3 regions of the Micromonospora sp. BS32 genome follow, and region 1 is predicted to be linked to each of the others. Evidence: riboswitches for the same ligand, from Rfam matches in the RefSeq annotation. Region 1 holds a riboswitch; each other region holds the start of a gene.

Region 1 (4,201 bases):
CGAGTACGAGGCGTTGCTCTTCATCCCCGCGCACGCCCCCTTCGACCTCTTCATGGCCGACGGCCGGCGCGGGGTGCAGCTCTACGTCAAGCGCGTCTTCGTGATGGACGACTGCGCCGCGCTGATGCCGAACTACCTGCGCTTCGTCAAGGGCGTGGTGGACGCGCACGACCTGTCGCTGAACATCTCCCGGGAGATCCTGCAGCAGGACCGGCAGATCCAGATCGTCCGCCGGCGGCTGGTCCGCAAGGTCCTCGCCACCGTGAAGGAGCTGCGCACCGCGCACGCCGAGCGCTACCGGACCTTCTGGGCGGAGTTCGGCCGGGTGGTCAAGGAGGGGCTGCTGGAGGACCCGGACAACACCGAGGCGATCCTCGACGTCGTCTCCGTCGCGTCCACCCACGACCCCGCCGAGCTGACCACCCTGCACGACTACGTCGCGCGGATGAAGGAGGGCCAGAGCGAGATCTACTACGCCACCGGGGAGACCCGGGCGACGCTGGAGAACTCGCCGCACATGGAGGCGTTCCGGGCCCGGGGGTACGAGGTCCTGCTCCTCACCGACCCGGTCGACGAGGTCTGGGTGGAGCGGGTCGGCCAGTTCGACGGCCGGCCGCTGCGCTCCATCGCCAAGGGCCAGGTCGACCTCGACGCCGCGGCGGAGGGTGCCGACACCGCCGAGCGGGAGCAGCGCGCCAAGGAGTACGCCGCCCTGCTCACCTTCCTCGGCGAGGCGCTCGCCGACAGCGTCAAGGAGGTCCGGCTCTCCTCCCGGCTGACCACCTCACCGGCCTGCGTCGTCGGCGACGCCCACGACATCACCCCGACGCTGGAGAAGATGTACCGCGCGATGGGTCAGGAGCTGCCGCAGGTCAAGCGGATCCTGGAGCTCAACCCGACCCACCCGCTCGTCACCGGGCTGCGCGCCGCGCACGAGCGGGGCGACGACAGCGCGGCGCTGACCGAGACCGCCGAGCTGCTGTACGGCATGGCGCTGCTGGCCGAGGGCGGCGACCTGGCCGACCCGGCCCGGTTCGCCCGGGTCCTCGCCGACCGGCTGGCCCGCGCCCTCTGACGCGACGGCCCCGACCGGGCGTCCGCCCGGTCGGGGCCGCGCTCAAAAGCTCACCCGGGCGCCCATCGCGGCGCCGGGCGGGCTGGTGTCGGTCGGCGGCGCCGCCGTCCTGCTGTCCGGAAACGGTCAGTCCGAGGCCCACGCCGGACGGTGTCGGTGGCGGCCGGGCGGCAGAATGCGGTCATGCGGGGGGTGACGGGGCGAGGGGCGGCCGTGGCCGCGGGAACACTGCTCGCGGCGGCGCTGCTCGCCGGCTGCGGCTGGGCCGAGGTAGATGACGCGGAGACGCTGGCCCGGCGGGAGGCGCGCGGGCGACTGGACGAGCTGACCGCCGCGATCGAGCGGGGGCGACTCTGGGAGGTCGACGAGTTCGGCCGAGCCGTGCAGGGGCGTCCGGAGCTGGAGCTGATGGCGCTGGACGGCACCGACCGGGCCGGCGGTGTGTCGATGGTGGTGCGTACGCACGGCGAGGCCACCACGACCGACTGGTCCGGGTCGGACAGCGGGCACGCCGAGGTGACGCTCTGCTACCGGCTGGCGTACCGGGCCGAGGGGATGGAGCCGGTGACCGAGGTGGACTGCCCGAGGACCCCACCGGTGACCCCTCGGCCGGCCGCCACGCTTCCGCCCGACCTCACCGAGCGGCTGCGCCGGGAACTGCCCACCGGGTCTGCGGCGACCGAGGCGTCCGTCGGCGCGTACCTCGACCGGCTCCGCCTCGACCCCCGGGTCCGCCGGGACGTCGCGTCGTACGGCGGCAGCGTGGGGCTGGCGCTGCGCGCGGACCGGCGGGGTAGCTGCCTGTTGGCCAGAGTGGTGGGTGACCGGGTGGAGGTCTGGAGTCCCAGCCGGGTGCAGCTCCAGCCGGGGGAGCTCACCTGCTCGGGGCGGACGGCAGCCGCCGGTCAGGGCCAGCGCTCGCCGCACTGAGCAGGGCATTGTCCGACCTCGTGGCGATGGCGCAAGTGGAGAGAGCCGGCCCTCGCCTGACCGGGTGAAGAACTTCACAAGAAGTGGGCAAATCGCCGAAACGCCTCCTAACGTCGATCCGGTCCGCCTTCGCGGACACCACGGTCGGTAACGCCTAATCCATGCCGCCGACGGTGGGACCTTGTCAGCTGGGCATGGAGCGGGGGACCCACACGTTCCTCGGTGCACGTCACCTCGGGGTGAAGCCGCCTGCGGCGGCCGGGCTCCTCGGCCCGAACCCGACAGCTCACCTCGTCGGCGTGGAGGAGCACAGATGTCAACTGCACACACCGCCCGTCACCGACGGGTCAGCTCGCGCCGCGTCGCCGTCGGCACGCTCGCCGTCGGCGCCGTCACCGGCGTCGCCGCGGTCCTGGCGCCGGCCGCCCCGGCGAGCGCCGCCAGCGTCAACTGGGACGCGATCGCCCAGTGCGAGTCCGGCGGCAACTGGCACATCAACACCGGCAACGGCTACTACGGTGGCCTGCAGTTCTCGGCGGGCACCTGGTCCGGCTACGGCGGCAAGAAGTACGCCTCCCGCGCCGACCTGGCCAGCCGGGGCGAGCAGATCGCGATCGCGGAGAAGGTGCTCGACGGTCAGGGCATCGGCGCCTGGCCGGTGTGCGGCAAGAAGGGCGGCTCGACGAAGAGCTACTCCACCTCGGAGAAGTCGTCGTCGCGCAAGTCCGAGCGGTCGGAGAAGTCCGAGCGGCGCACCGAGCGGGCGACCACGAAGTCGGAGCGGTCGTCCGACCAGCGGCGCAGCAGCCGCAGCGAGCGGCGTAGCGCCCCGGCGTCCAGCGGGGACAGGTACGTGGTGCGCGCGGGTGACACCCTGTCGGAGATCGCCGACGCGAAGGACCTCGCCGGTGGCTGGCAGGCGCTGTACGAGCGCAACAAGCGCGTCGTCGGCGCCGACCCGGGCCTGATCTTCCCGGGTCAGCAGCTCAGCCTCTGACGCCCGTCCCTCCCCGAGGGCGCACCACCGCGCGAACGACGACGCCCGGCCGGATCCACCCGGCCGGGCGTCGTCGCGTGCGGCGACCCCCTGGACGGGCGGCATGCCGGCTACTGGGCGACCACCCGCCCGGCGGCGGATAGGGTTGACCCTGGTGTGCCGGGAAGTCTGGTCGGCGATGGATGACGCGACCCCTGCCGACGAGGAGTTTCCGTGACCGACGCCGACCGGCGCCGTGCCAACCTGTTCGCCCGCCGCTCCTGGGGCGAGACCAGCCGCATCTCCGCCATTCTCCGCAAGGAGACCGTCGGTGGGGCACTGCTGCTCGCCGGTGCGCTGCTCGCCCTGGTCTGGTCGAACTCCCCCTGGTCCGACGGATACCAGTCGGTGCGGGACCTCCGGGTCGGCCCGGCGGCCCTGCACCTCGACCTGACCCTCGCCACCTGGGCCGCGGACGGTCTGCTGGCGACCTTCTTCTTCGTCGCCGGGTTGGAGCTCAAGCGCGAGTTCGTCGCCGGTGATCTCCGTGATCCCCGCCGGGCGGCGGTGCCGGTGGCGGCCGCGGTCGGCGGGGTGGCCGTACCCGCGCTGCTGTTCACCCTGATCGCGGCGGGCGCCGGGGGCGGCGCCGCGAAGGGGTGGGCCATCCCGACCGCGACGGACATCGCCTTCGCCCTCGCCGTGCTGGCCGTGGTCGGCCGGTTCCTGCCCTCGGCGCTGCGCACCTTCCTGCTCACCCTGGCCGTCGTGGACGACCTGCTGGCGATCGTCATCATCGCCATCTTCTACACCTCGGGCCTGTCGGTCGCGCCGCTGCTGGCCGCGCTCGTCCCGCTGGCCGTGTTCGCCCTGCTGGTGCAGCGCCGGGTGCGGTCCTGGTGGCTGCTGCTGCCGCTGGCGGCGGTCACCTGGGTGCTGGTGCACGAGTCGGGGGTGCACGCCACCGTCGCGGGCGTCCTGCTCGCGTTCACCGTCCCGGTGATCCGCAGCGAGGCGGCCGGCGGCCCGGACGCCGGGCCGGGGCTCGCCGAGCACTTCGAGCACCGGTTCCGACCGCTCTCCGCCGGCGTCGCGGTGCCGATCTTCGCGTTCCTCTCCGCCGGGGTGACCATCGGGGGGCTGGCCGGCCTGGCGACCGCGCTCACCGACCGGGTGGCGGTCGGCATCGTGGTCGGCCTGATCGTCGGTAAGCCGGTCGG
Region 2 (4,201 bases), on a different contig from region 1:
CAACGCCGCGCTGCTCAACGACCTCTCCGGCGAGCGCAACGTCACGCTGGGCTGCCTGGCGATGGGCATGTCGCCGGAGGAGGTGGCCCGCCGGGCGCCGGAGATCATCGAGTTCTCCGGGATCAACGAGCGGGGTGACTTCGCCAGCCTGCCGATGCGGACGTACTCCTCCGGCATGGCCGCCCGGCTGCGGTTCGCCATCGCGGCGGCCAAGAAGCACGACGTGCTGCTGATCGACGAGGCGCTGGCCACCGGCGACGAGGGCTTCCGCAAGCGCAGCGAGCAGCGGGTGCGCGAGCTGCGCGAGGGCGCCGGCACGGTGTTCCTGGTGAGCCACCAGCTCGCCTCGATCCGGGACACCTGCGAGCGGTCGATCTGGCTGGAGTCCGGCGTGATCCGGATGGACGGCCCGACCGACGAGGTGCTGAAGGCGTACGGCGAGTTCGCGAAGAGCAAGCGGTAGCGCCACCGCGCACGCCGGAACCGCGTCGTCCCCTCGGGGGCGGCGCGGTTCCGCGTCTCGTCAGAGGTAGCGGTCGAGCAGGGCCAGCACCGCCGCCGGGTCCTCCACGTGCGCGTTGTGCCCGAGGCCCGGCAGCGTGACCACGGGGACCCCGAGCGCCGCCAGCTGGTCGTCGCTGACCATCGGGTCGTGCTCGCCGCGGGCCAGCAGCACCGGGACGTCGGTGCCGGCGAGCAGGCCCGGCAGGTCCGGGGCGCCGACCGCGAAGGCGGCCGGGTCCATGGCCAGGCGCCACCGGCCGTCCTCGGCGCGCAGGCCGGCGTGGACCACCGGGTGGTCCGGGGCGAAGAGCCCACCGAGGCCGGCGACCCGCAGGTAGCGGCGGGCGGCCTCGTCCCGGGTGGCGAACCAGCTCACCGGCCGCTCGGCCAGCTCGCGCGTCTTGGCCAGCTCGGCCGGCGACCAGACCGCCTTGATGCCGAGCCCGACCACGGCGTCGACCAGCAGGCCCGCGTGCCGGGCGGCCAGCGCCAGCGCGACCACCCCGCCGAGCGAGTGCCCGAGAACCACCAGGCGCTCCCCCGACCGGCCGTCCGCCGACCCGCCGGCCGGGCCCAGCCCGGCGGCCACCCGCCCGGCGAGGCCGGTGAAGGAGTACCCGGGCAGCGGCGGCGACCAGCCGTGACCGGCCAGGTCCGGCGCGAGCCAGCGGCCCGGCCAGCGGTGCTCCAGCAGTGGCGCCCAGGGCAGCCAGACGTCGCCGGTGGCGCCCATCCCGTGCAGCAGCACCAGAACGCGCCGGGGACCCGATCCGTCGGTCATGGGGCGCAGTGTGCCATCGACGGGCACCGGCCCGCGAGACCCGGGAACGACGCCGGGCGCCGGCCCCCGAGGGGAGCCGGCGCCCGGAGTACGGCGCGGGTCAGGCGGAGTAGCCGCGGGTGGCGATCCAGTTCGCCAGGTCCACGGTGCTGATCCAGTACGCCGGCAGGCTCGGGTCGGCCGAGTCGGCGATCCGGACGGTACGACCGTCGTTCTTGTAGCCCACCACGGCGATGTAGTGGCCGCCGGGGAAGGAGTGCCAGCCGCCGTCGACGTCGGTGGCGGTGCCGGCCACGTTGGCCACCACGCCCCGCTTGTCGGTGATCGCCTTGACCACGTCGGCCTGGAGCCGGTCGATCTGCGCCGAGCTTGGGGTGCCCTCGAACATCCGGGTCCGGTACGGGTCGCCCTTCACCACGGCGTTGAGCACCCGGGTGGTGTCCTCCGCCGAGTTGGTGCCCATCTCGGTGGTGCCGAGCTGGACGGCCAGGTCGTCCTGGGTGCGGTCGATGCCGGTCGCGCTGAGCGCGTTGCGCACCGCCGCCGGGCCGCAGTTGTAGTAGGTGGTCTGGGCCTCGTAGTCGTAGCTGAGGACCTTCGACGACGGCGGCTTCGGCGCCGCGGTACGGGTCAGGTCCGGGTCCGCCGTCGCCTTGGCCTTGGCCTTGGCGGCGCTGGCCGACGGCGAGGCGCTCGCCGAGGGGCTGGCCGACGGGGTGGTGGCGACGCGCACCTCGCTGCGGGTGGCGACGTCGTTCAGGCGGGGGGCCGCCTCGGCCACGGCGGCCGAGGTCTGCTGCCGGACGGGGGCGTCGTCGGTGCCGGCGACCAGGGCCGCGGTCCCGGAGGCGAGCGCGAGGGCCGCGGCAGCGCCGGCGACGACCTGGTAGGGGCGCTCGGTGGTGAGGCGTCGCAACTGCCGCTTCATCTGGTGCTTCACGAGTGTTCCTCCACGGTGCGGGAGCGGGGGCGGGCGCACCGGATCGGCGCGTGGCGGTCGGCCAGGCGCGGGATCGGGTTCGGTGCGGGACCGCTCGGCGGGGGGACCGCCCGGTCGATGCCGGACGGCGAGGCGGATGCTGGGATCAGCGCGCGACCGCGCAGCGGACCGGCGACGGCACCCCGCTACCGAGGTGGGGGAACAACCGCGGAATGTTGTCGAACTGCACTAAGGGAACTCCTTCCGACACCGCCTACCGGGTTAGCTGACGGATTCGGGCGGGAAGAACGCCCTACCGCGGGCCGTGGCCCGCGGATTCACCCCAGAACTGCGTGGGTCCCCGGTTCGTGATCTCACGATTGAGCGGGTCGACGCGGCGTCGCCTCTTGCGATCGGAAACCGCACCGGACCGAGGCGACATTACTGGCGGGTCCACTCCCGGCCAAGCGCGCTGAACTGCTTAAACATGATCAGCGCGAGCAATTTCCGGTGCACTTCGGCACTGGCGTCGCTCGATGGGACAGTGCGCCATCCGGACGCGATGGGGCGACAATCGGACGTCGCTACCAGAATCACCGAGGACCGTCGGCGTCGATGTCACCGGCTGTTACCGGATGACCGGTTCGGCGTGGACGTGACCCGGCTCACCGAGTTTTGGGTAACAATTCGGCCCCGGTCAGCCCACCCGGGCCGGCCGCCAGCGCGCCGCGGTCGCCGTCGGCGCCACCACCGCCGTTGCCCGACGGGCCGGCACCCGGGCCGGCCGCAGCCGCTCGGTCGCCGCGTACGCCTCGGTGGCGAGCGCCCGCGCCGACTCGGCGGCCAGCTCCGCGTCCCGCCACGCTGACCGCTCCCGCTCGGTGGCCGACCGGTACGCCTCCCGGCGCCCCTCGCGGACCGCCCGGGCCAGCAGCACCTCCTGCTCAACCGGGTGCCGGCGCGGGTCCCAGCCGTCCCGATGCGCGAAGACGTCCCGCAGCTGGGTCAGGGACAGCTCACCCCGCCAGTGCGCGGCCACCGCTGCCTGGTGCAGCCAACGCTCCCGGCCGGCGTACTCGGCGGGCGTGCGCGGGGTACGCGGCGCCGGCAGCGCGCGGGCGCCGACGAAGCGCCGGGCGGCCTCCTCCGCCTCGTCGTACGCCGTCCAGGCCCGGTCGGCCTCCGCCTGAGCGGCCAGCCAGGCTTCCCGCCGACGGCGAGCCGTCTGCGCCGCGCCGGCCGCCGCGACGGCGACCTCGTCGGCGTACCGGCGCAGGTCGGCGACTTCCAGGACGGCGTCGCCGGCCGGCGGCTCGGCGGGCGCATCCTCGGTCGGGCGCTCCCGCTCGGGACGGGCGACGAGGACGGTGAGCACGGTCAGGGCGAGCACGAGCAGGGCGGACCAGATGGCGGCGGCGGTCGGGACCTCGATCAGGAACTGGTAGAGCACGGTGTTCATGGTCGGCACCTCACGGGGGCAGCTGCGAGAGAGGAGTCCACACGCGGCCGCGGAGCGGGACGCGGCCGTCGGGGCCGGGCCGTTGCCGGGCTGGTGCGGCGGTGAGGTTCGTGGCGGGGATGGTCGCGGGTCGGCGCTGGGCGCGGCGCTCAGCCGGGGGGTGCGCGCGGCCCCGCAGCGGCCGGGGAGAGCCCGGCGAGGGCCGGCACCGCCACGGTTGGTACACCCGGCGCGGCGGCCGACCGGTCCGCAGGCGCACCGGCCGGACCTGCGGGCGGCGCGAGGACCGGGTGCACGTCGCCGAGGCTGCGGTCGTGGGTCGGCGAGCCCACAGTGGCCGGAACGAGAGCGTCGGTCTGCCGCTGCCGCAGCTCACCGGCGAGGTAGCCCGGCCGGCCCGCCCAGGTGGTCGCCGTGCTCGTCGCGGGCACGAGAGCCGGGGCGCCGGGCGGACCCGCAGCCGGGAGCGCCGCCATCGGCGGCAGGGTCTCGGGGAGTGCGACGGTGTCGGGCAGGGTCGACCCACCGAGCGAGAACG
Region 3 (4,201 bases), on a different contig from region 1:
GTTGCCAGGTCGCTCCGGTTACGGCACGATCGGGCCACCGACGAGGGTGGTGGAGGCGCAGTGGTCCGGCGGGAGTCGTTCAGCTACACGGTGCAGGCGCGCTGCTCACGGGCGGATGCGGTGGCGCTGCTGAGCGACCTGGCCCGGCAGGAGGAGCTGCACCCGCTGATCGTCCGGGTCCGCCGGTTGCCGCCCCGCCCGGGCGCCCGGGCCAGCTACGCGATCACCGACCGGCTGGAGGTGGGTCCGCTGCGCTTCCCGGTCACCTACCAGGCCGACGTCCTGGTGGTGACCGACAACGAGATCGTCACGGTGGCCCGCCAGCAGCCCGGCACGACCGTACGCAACCACACCCGGCTCCGGGAGGAGGCCGGCGTGCTGCGGATCGACGTGGAGATCACCCTGGCGGCGCCCGCGCCGCTGTTCGGGTACGCCTTCCGCCAGGCCCGGGCCGCCCACCTGGGGCTGGCCAGCCGGCTCGGCGCGGTCCTGGGCAGGGAGGCCGGCGGCGGCCCGGCCACCGGCTGACCACACCCCGGTCAGCGACGGCCCGCGGCGGCCGCCACCGGTGTCCGGCGGGCCGTGACACCGCGGCGGGTGCGTCCCCACGGCTTCCAGGTGGAGATCACGGTCAGCGCGACCAGTAGGACGGTGGAGACGCTCGGGGCGATCACCACGTCGGCCCGCAGGTGCGCGGTGGCGTCCGGAGCGGCGGCGGCCTGGATGCGCGGCGTGAGCTGGAACAGCACCAGGCCCAGCATCACCGTGGTCACCGCGAGCTTGACCAGCACCCACCGGTGCCGGAGCAGCCCCCACGGGGTGAGCAGCGCGCTGGCCACGCCGACCAGCCAGACCAGCACGCTCAGCGGCGCGAAGAGCCAGGTGACGAGCAGCGCGGCCGCCGGGTAGACCACCTCCGGGTCGGCCCCCCGCAGCCCGGCGACGCCGAGGGTCAGCAGCACCAGGTCGGCGCCGAGCCAGCCCAGCGAGGTCACCAGGTGCAGGGTGAGCAGGGTCTTGCGGGCGTCGGGGGAGAGTCTGGCCATGTCCCCGATGCTCGTCGGCCGGGAGCGGCCCGTCGTGGGCCGGGCGACGACATCCGGCGTACGGCCGGGGACGTACGCCGGTGGCCCGGGGCGGGCCACCGGCGTACCCGGGTCAGTACACCGACAGGTGCACGTGGTTGGTGTGGTCGCTGGACGGGTCCCCGCCCGCCCCGCTGTACGACTTCCAGCCGCTGCTGGGCAGCCAGATCTGCCGGTACCAGATCACGTAGAGCACACCGAGCCGGTCGGCGTTGCGGATGAAGTACGCGGCCAGGTTGTTGCCGTACGTCCTGTCGCCGCCGGTGGCGTCCCCGCCGAAGCCGCTGACCTGGGCGGCGAAGTCACAGGCCCGCCCCTTGGGGTGCTCGCCGGAGCCACTGGGCCGGTAGCAGGAGACGTACCTCTTGAAGCCGGCGGCCTGGGCCTGCTGGAGCGCGTTGAGCATCCGCGGGGTGATGCAGCCGTCGGCGGGCGTCGGGTCGTCGATGCTGCACGACTCCGGCGGCCAGGAGCCGTCGGGGTTGCGGGTCGCCGGCTTGGCGTTCGCGGTGGACGTACCCGAGGTGGACCCGCCACTGTCGGCGGCGGCGGGCGGGTCGGGCTTCTGGGCGGCGGCGACCTCGAGCGCCCGCTCGGCCTGCTGCTTGCGCTTGGCCATCACGGTGACCTGGCGGCGCTCCTCGATGACTTCGCGGTCGATCGCGGCGCGCGTCCGGGTGGCCTCGTCCCGGGTCCGGATGAGGTTGCGCAGTTCCCGGTCCTCGTTGGCGGCGACCGTCTCCAGCGCCGCGGCCCGGTCCAGGAAGCCCTCCGGGGAGGAGCTGCTGAGCAGCGCCGAGACCGGCCCGAGGCGGCCCGTCCGGTACGCCACGCCGGCGATCTCGCTGACCTTGCCGTTGCGCACGCCCAGTTCCGCCTCGACAGTCTTGAGCTGGGCGGTGAGCGCCTGCTGCCGTTTGGTGGAGCGGTCCAGCGCGGCCCGGGCGTCGAGCCAGCCCTTGCTGGCCGCGTCGAGCTGGGCCCGCAGCTCGGGGCTGCCGCCCTCGTCGTCGTCGCCGGGGGCGGCGAGCCGGGCGGTGCTGGGTGCGGCCACGGCCGGCGTGGCGACCGGCGCGGACGACACGCCCAGGGCGAGCGTCGCGGCGACCGCGGCCAGCAGCCGCGCGGTGGTGCGTCGTACGTGCATGCACATGTCCTTCCGTCAGCCGCCGACCGGGTTAGCTGACGGGTTCGGGACGGAAGATCCCTACCGCTGACGCGGATGCACCCCACGAACATGGTTCCCCGGCTCGCCTCGAGGGCGATTAGGCGACGGCCACCGCCGGCACCGATGGGCGCCGCCGGGCGGAGGCCGGGACCGAGCCTACCGGTACGGGTGTGACACCCGCCCGTTTCGTGACTGACGGTACGCGAGGGAAACCTGTTGAAGGAGGGACAAGAGGATAAATGGGGTGGATTTCTTAAGGAGCCGCTAACTACCAGTGCGACGGCCCGCAGCCGCCGGGCGACGCGCCCGGCTCGATCTGCAGGGTGGCGTGCTCGATGTGGAAGTCCTCGTGCAGGGCGCTGCGGGCGGCGGCGAGCACCGTCCCGACCTCGGCGCCCGGGATGGTGGTCAGGTGGGCGGAGGCCACGTCCATGCCGGAGGTGAGCGTCCAGACGTGCAGGTCGTGCACCTCGGCCACGCCGGGGACGGCGGTCAGCCGATCGTGCACCGCGGTCACCTGGAGGTGCTCCGGCGCGGCCTGGACCAGGATGCGCACCGCCGCCCGGCCGAGCCGCCACGTGCGGGGGAGGATGAACACGCCGATCGCCACGGCCACCGCCGGGTCGGCCCACCACCAGCCGGTGCCGGCGATGAGCAGCGCCGCGCCGATCACGCCGAGCGAGCCGAGCAGGTCCCCGACCACCTCCAGGTACGCCCCGCGCAGGTTGAGGCTCTCCTTGGCGCCCGGGCGGAGCAGGGCGAACGCGGCGACGTTGGCGAGCAGGCCGAGCAGCGCCACCGCGAGCATCGGGCCGGTGACCACCTCGGGCGGATTGCCGAACCGGCGTACCGCCTCGATCAGGACGTAGACCGCGACCCCGCTGAGCAGCACGGCGTTGGCCAGCGCGGCGAGCACCTCCAGCCGGTAGAGCCCGAAGGTGCGCTGGGGGTCTCGGTCGGCGAGCCGGGTGGCGGTGATGGCGGCCAGGGCCATCCCGATGCCGAGCACGTCGGTGAACATGTGCCCGGCGTCGGAGAGCAGGGCCAGCGAACCGGTGCCGAAGGCGGTGACCGCCTCGACCACCATGAGCGCGGCGAGCAGCCCGAAGGCCGCCCAGAGTCGCCCCCGGTGCCGCTGCGCGGCGTTGGTGACCGCCCCGCTGTGGTCATGCCCTCCGCCCACGCCCACACCTTCCGTCCCCGCCGCGCACCCGACCCAACCTATGCTCACATCGCTATATATCCAACCCACCCGCTCGGGGGTGGGGTGGTGGGGGTCAGGGAGTGGGGTCGAGGGTGGTCAGGCGTTGCGTGGCGCGGGAGAGGGCCACGTAGAGGGTGCGCACGCCGGAGGGCTCCGCGCGGATCTCGCTGGGGCAGACCAGCACCACACCGTCGTACTCCATGCCCTTGGCCTGGAGGCTCGTCACCACCTGGAGCCGGCCGGCGCCCGTACCGTCGGCGAGCCAGCCGGCCACCTCGTCCCGGCGCGGCACCGGAGTGATCACCCCGACCGTCCCCTCGACCTCGGCGAGCAGCGTCTCCACCGCCTCCACGGTCGCGGCTGCCAGCTCCGCCGCCGGGACGGTCAGCGCGACCGGATCGACCCCGGTGGAGCGGACCGCCGTCGGCAGCGCCAGGTCCGGGTGCAGCCGACGGATCTCCGCCGCCGCCACCGCGAAGATCTCCGCGGAGTTGCGGTAGTTGGTGGTGAGCACGAACCGGTGCCGCCGGCGGCGGCCGAGTGCCTGGTCGCGGGCCCGGTCCAGCTCCGCCGGGTCGCCCGACCACGCGGTCTGCGCCGGGTCGCCGACCACCGTCCAGGACGCCAGCCGGCCCCGCCGGCCGACCATCCGCCACTGCATCGGCGAGACGTCCTGCGACTCGTCCACCACCACGTGCGCGTAGTCGCGGTAGTCCTCCGGACGTTCCCGGGCCGCCGCCCGGG

The links. Region 1 has a riboswitch for cyclic di-AMP ahead of AC5RWQ_RS26810 (transglycosylase family protein). Riboswitches for the same ligand answer to the same signal wherever they lie in the genome.
Region 2: linked by a shared signal. The riboswitch ahead of AC5RWQ_RS15440 (C39 family peptidase) and the one ahead of AC5RWQ_RS26810 (transglycosylase family protein) in region 1 are both predicted to bind cyclic di-AMP.
Region 3: linked by a shared signal. The riboswitch ahead of AC5RWQ_RS11925 (coiled-coil domain-containing protein) and the one ahead of AC5RWQ_RS26810 (transglycosylase family protein) in region 1 are both predicted to bind cyclic di-AMP.

The regions. Positions count from the first base shown of each region.
Region 1 covers NZ_JBSSHR010000025.1:18,612-22,812, reverse strand. Annotated here, with positions in the region: gene htpG (molecular chaperone HtpG) at 1-1,075, shown strand, start outside; gene AC5RWQ_RS26815 (hypothetical protein) at 1,289-2,005, shown strand; cyclic di-AMP (ydaO/yuaA leader) riboswitch at 2,147-2,320, shown strand; gene AC5RWQ_RS26810 (transglycosylase family protein) at 2,319-3,002, shown strand; gene nhaA (Na+/H+ antiporter NhaA) at 3,216-4,201, shown strand, end outside.
Region 2 covers NZ_JBSSHR010000008.1:241,576-245,776, forward strand. Annotated here, with positions in the region: gene AC5RWQ_RS15430 (ABC transporter ATP-binding protein) at 1-463, shown strand, start outside; gene AC5RWQ_RS15435 (alpha/beta fold hydrolase) at 524-1,285, opposite strand; gene AC5RWQ_RS15440 (C39 family peptidase) at 1,386-2,225, opposite strand; cyclic di-AMP (ydaO/yuaA leader) riboswitch at 2,461-2,601, opposite strand; gene AC5RWQ_RS15445 (hypothetical protein) at 2,902-3,663, opposite strand; gene AC5RWQ_RS15450 (hypothetical protein) at 3,813-4,201, opposite strand, start outside.
Region 3 covers NZ_JBSSHR010000006.1:89,186-93,386, reverse strand. Annotated here, with positions in the region: gene AC5RWQ_RS11935 (SRPBCC family protein) at 61-528, shown strand; gene AC5RWQ_RS11930 (hypothetical protein) at 540-1,046, opposite strand; gene AC5RWQ_RS11925 (coiled-coil domain-containing protein) at 1,159-2,232, opposite strand; cyclic di-AMP (ydaO/yuaA leader) riboswitch at 2,237-2,367, opposite strand; gene AC5RWQ_RS11920 (cation diffusion facilitator family transporter) at 2,522-3,436, opposite strand; gene AC5RWQ_RS11915 (HelD family protein) at 3,531-4,201, opposite strand, start outside.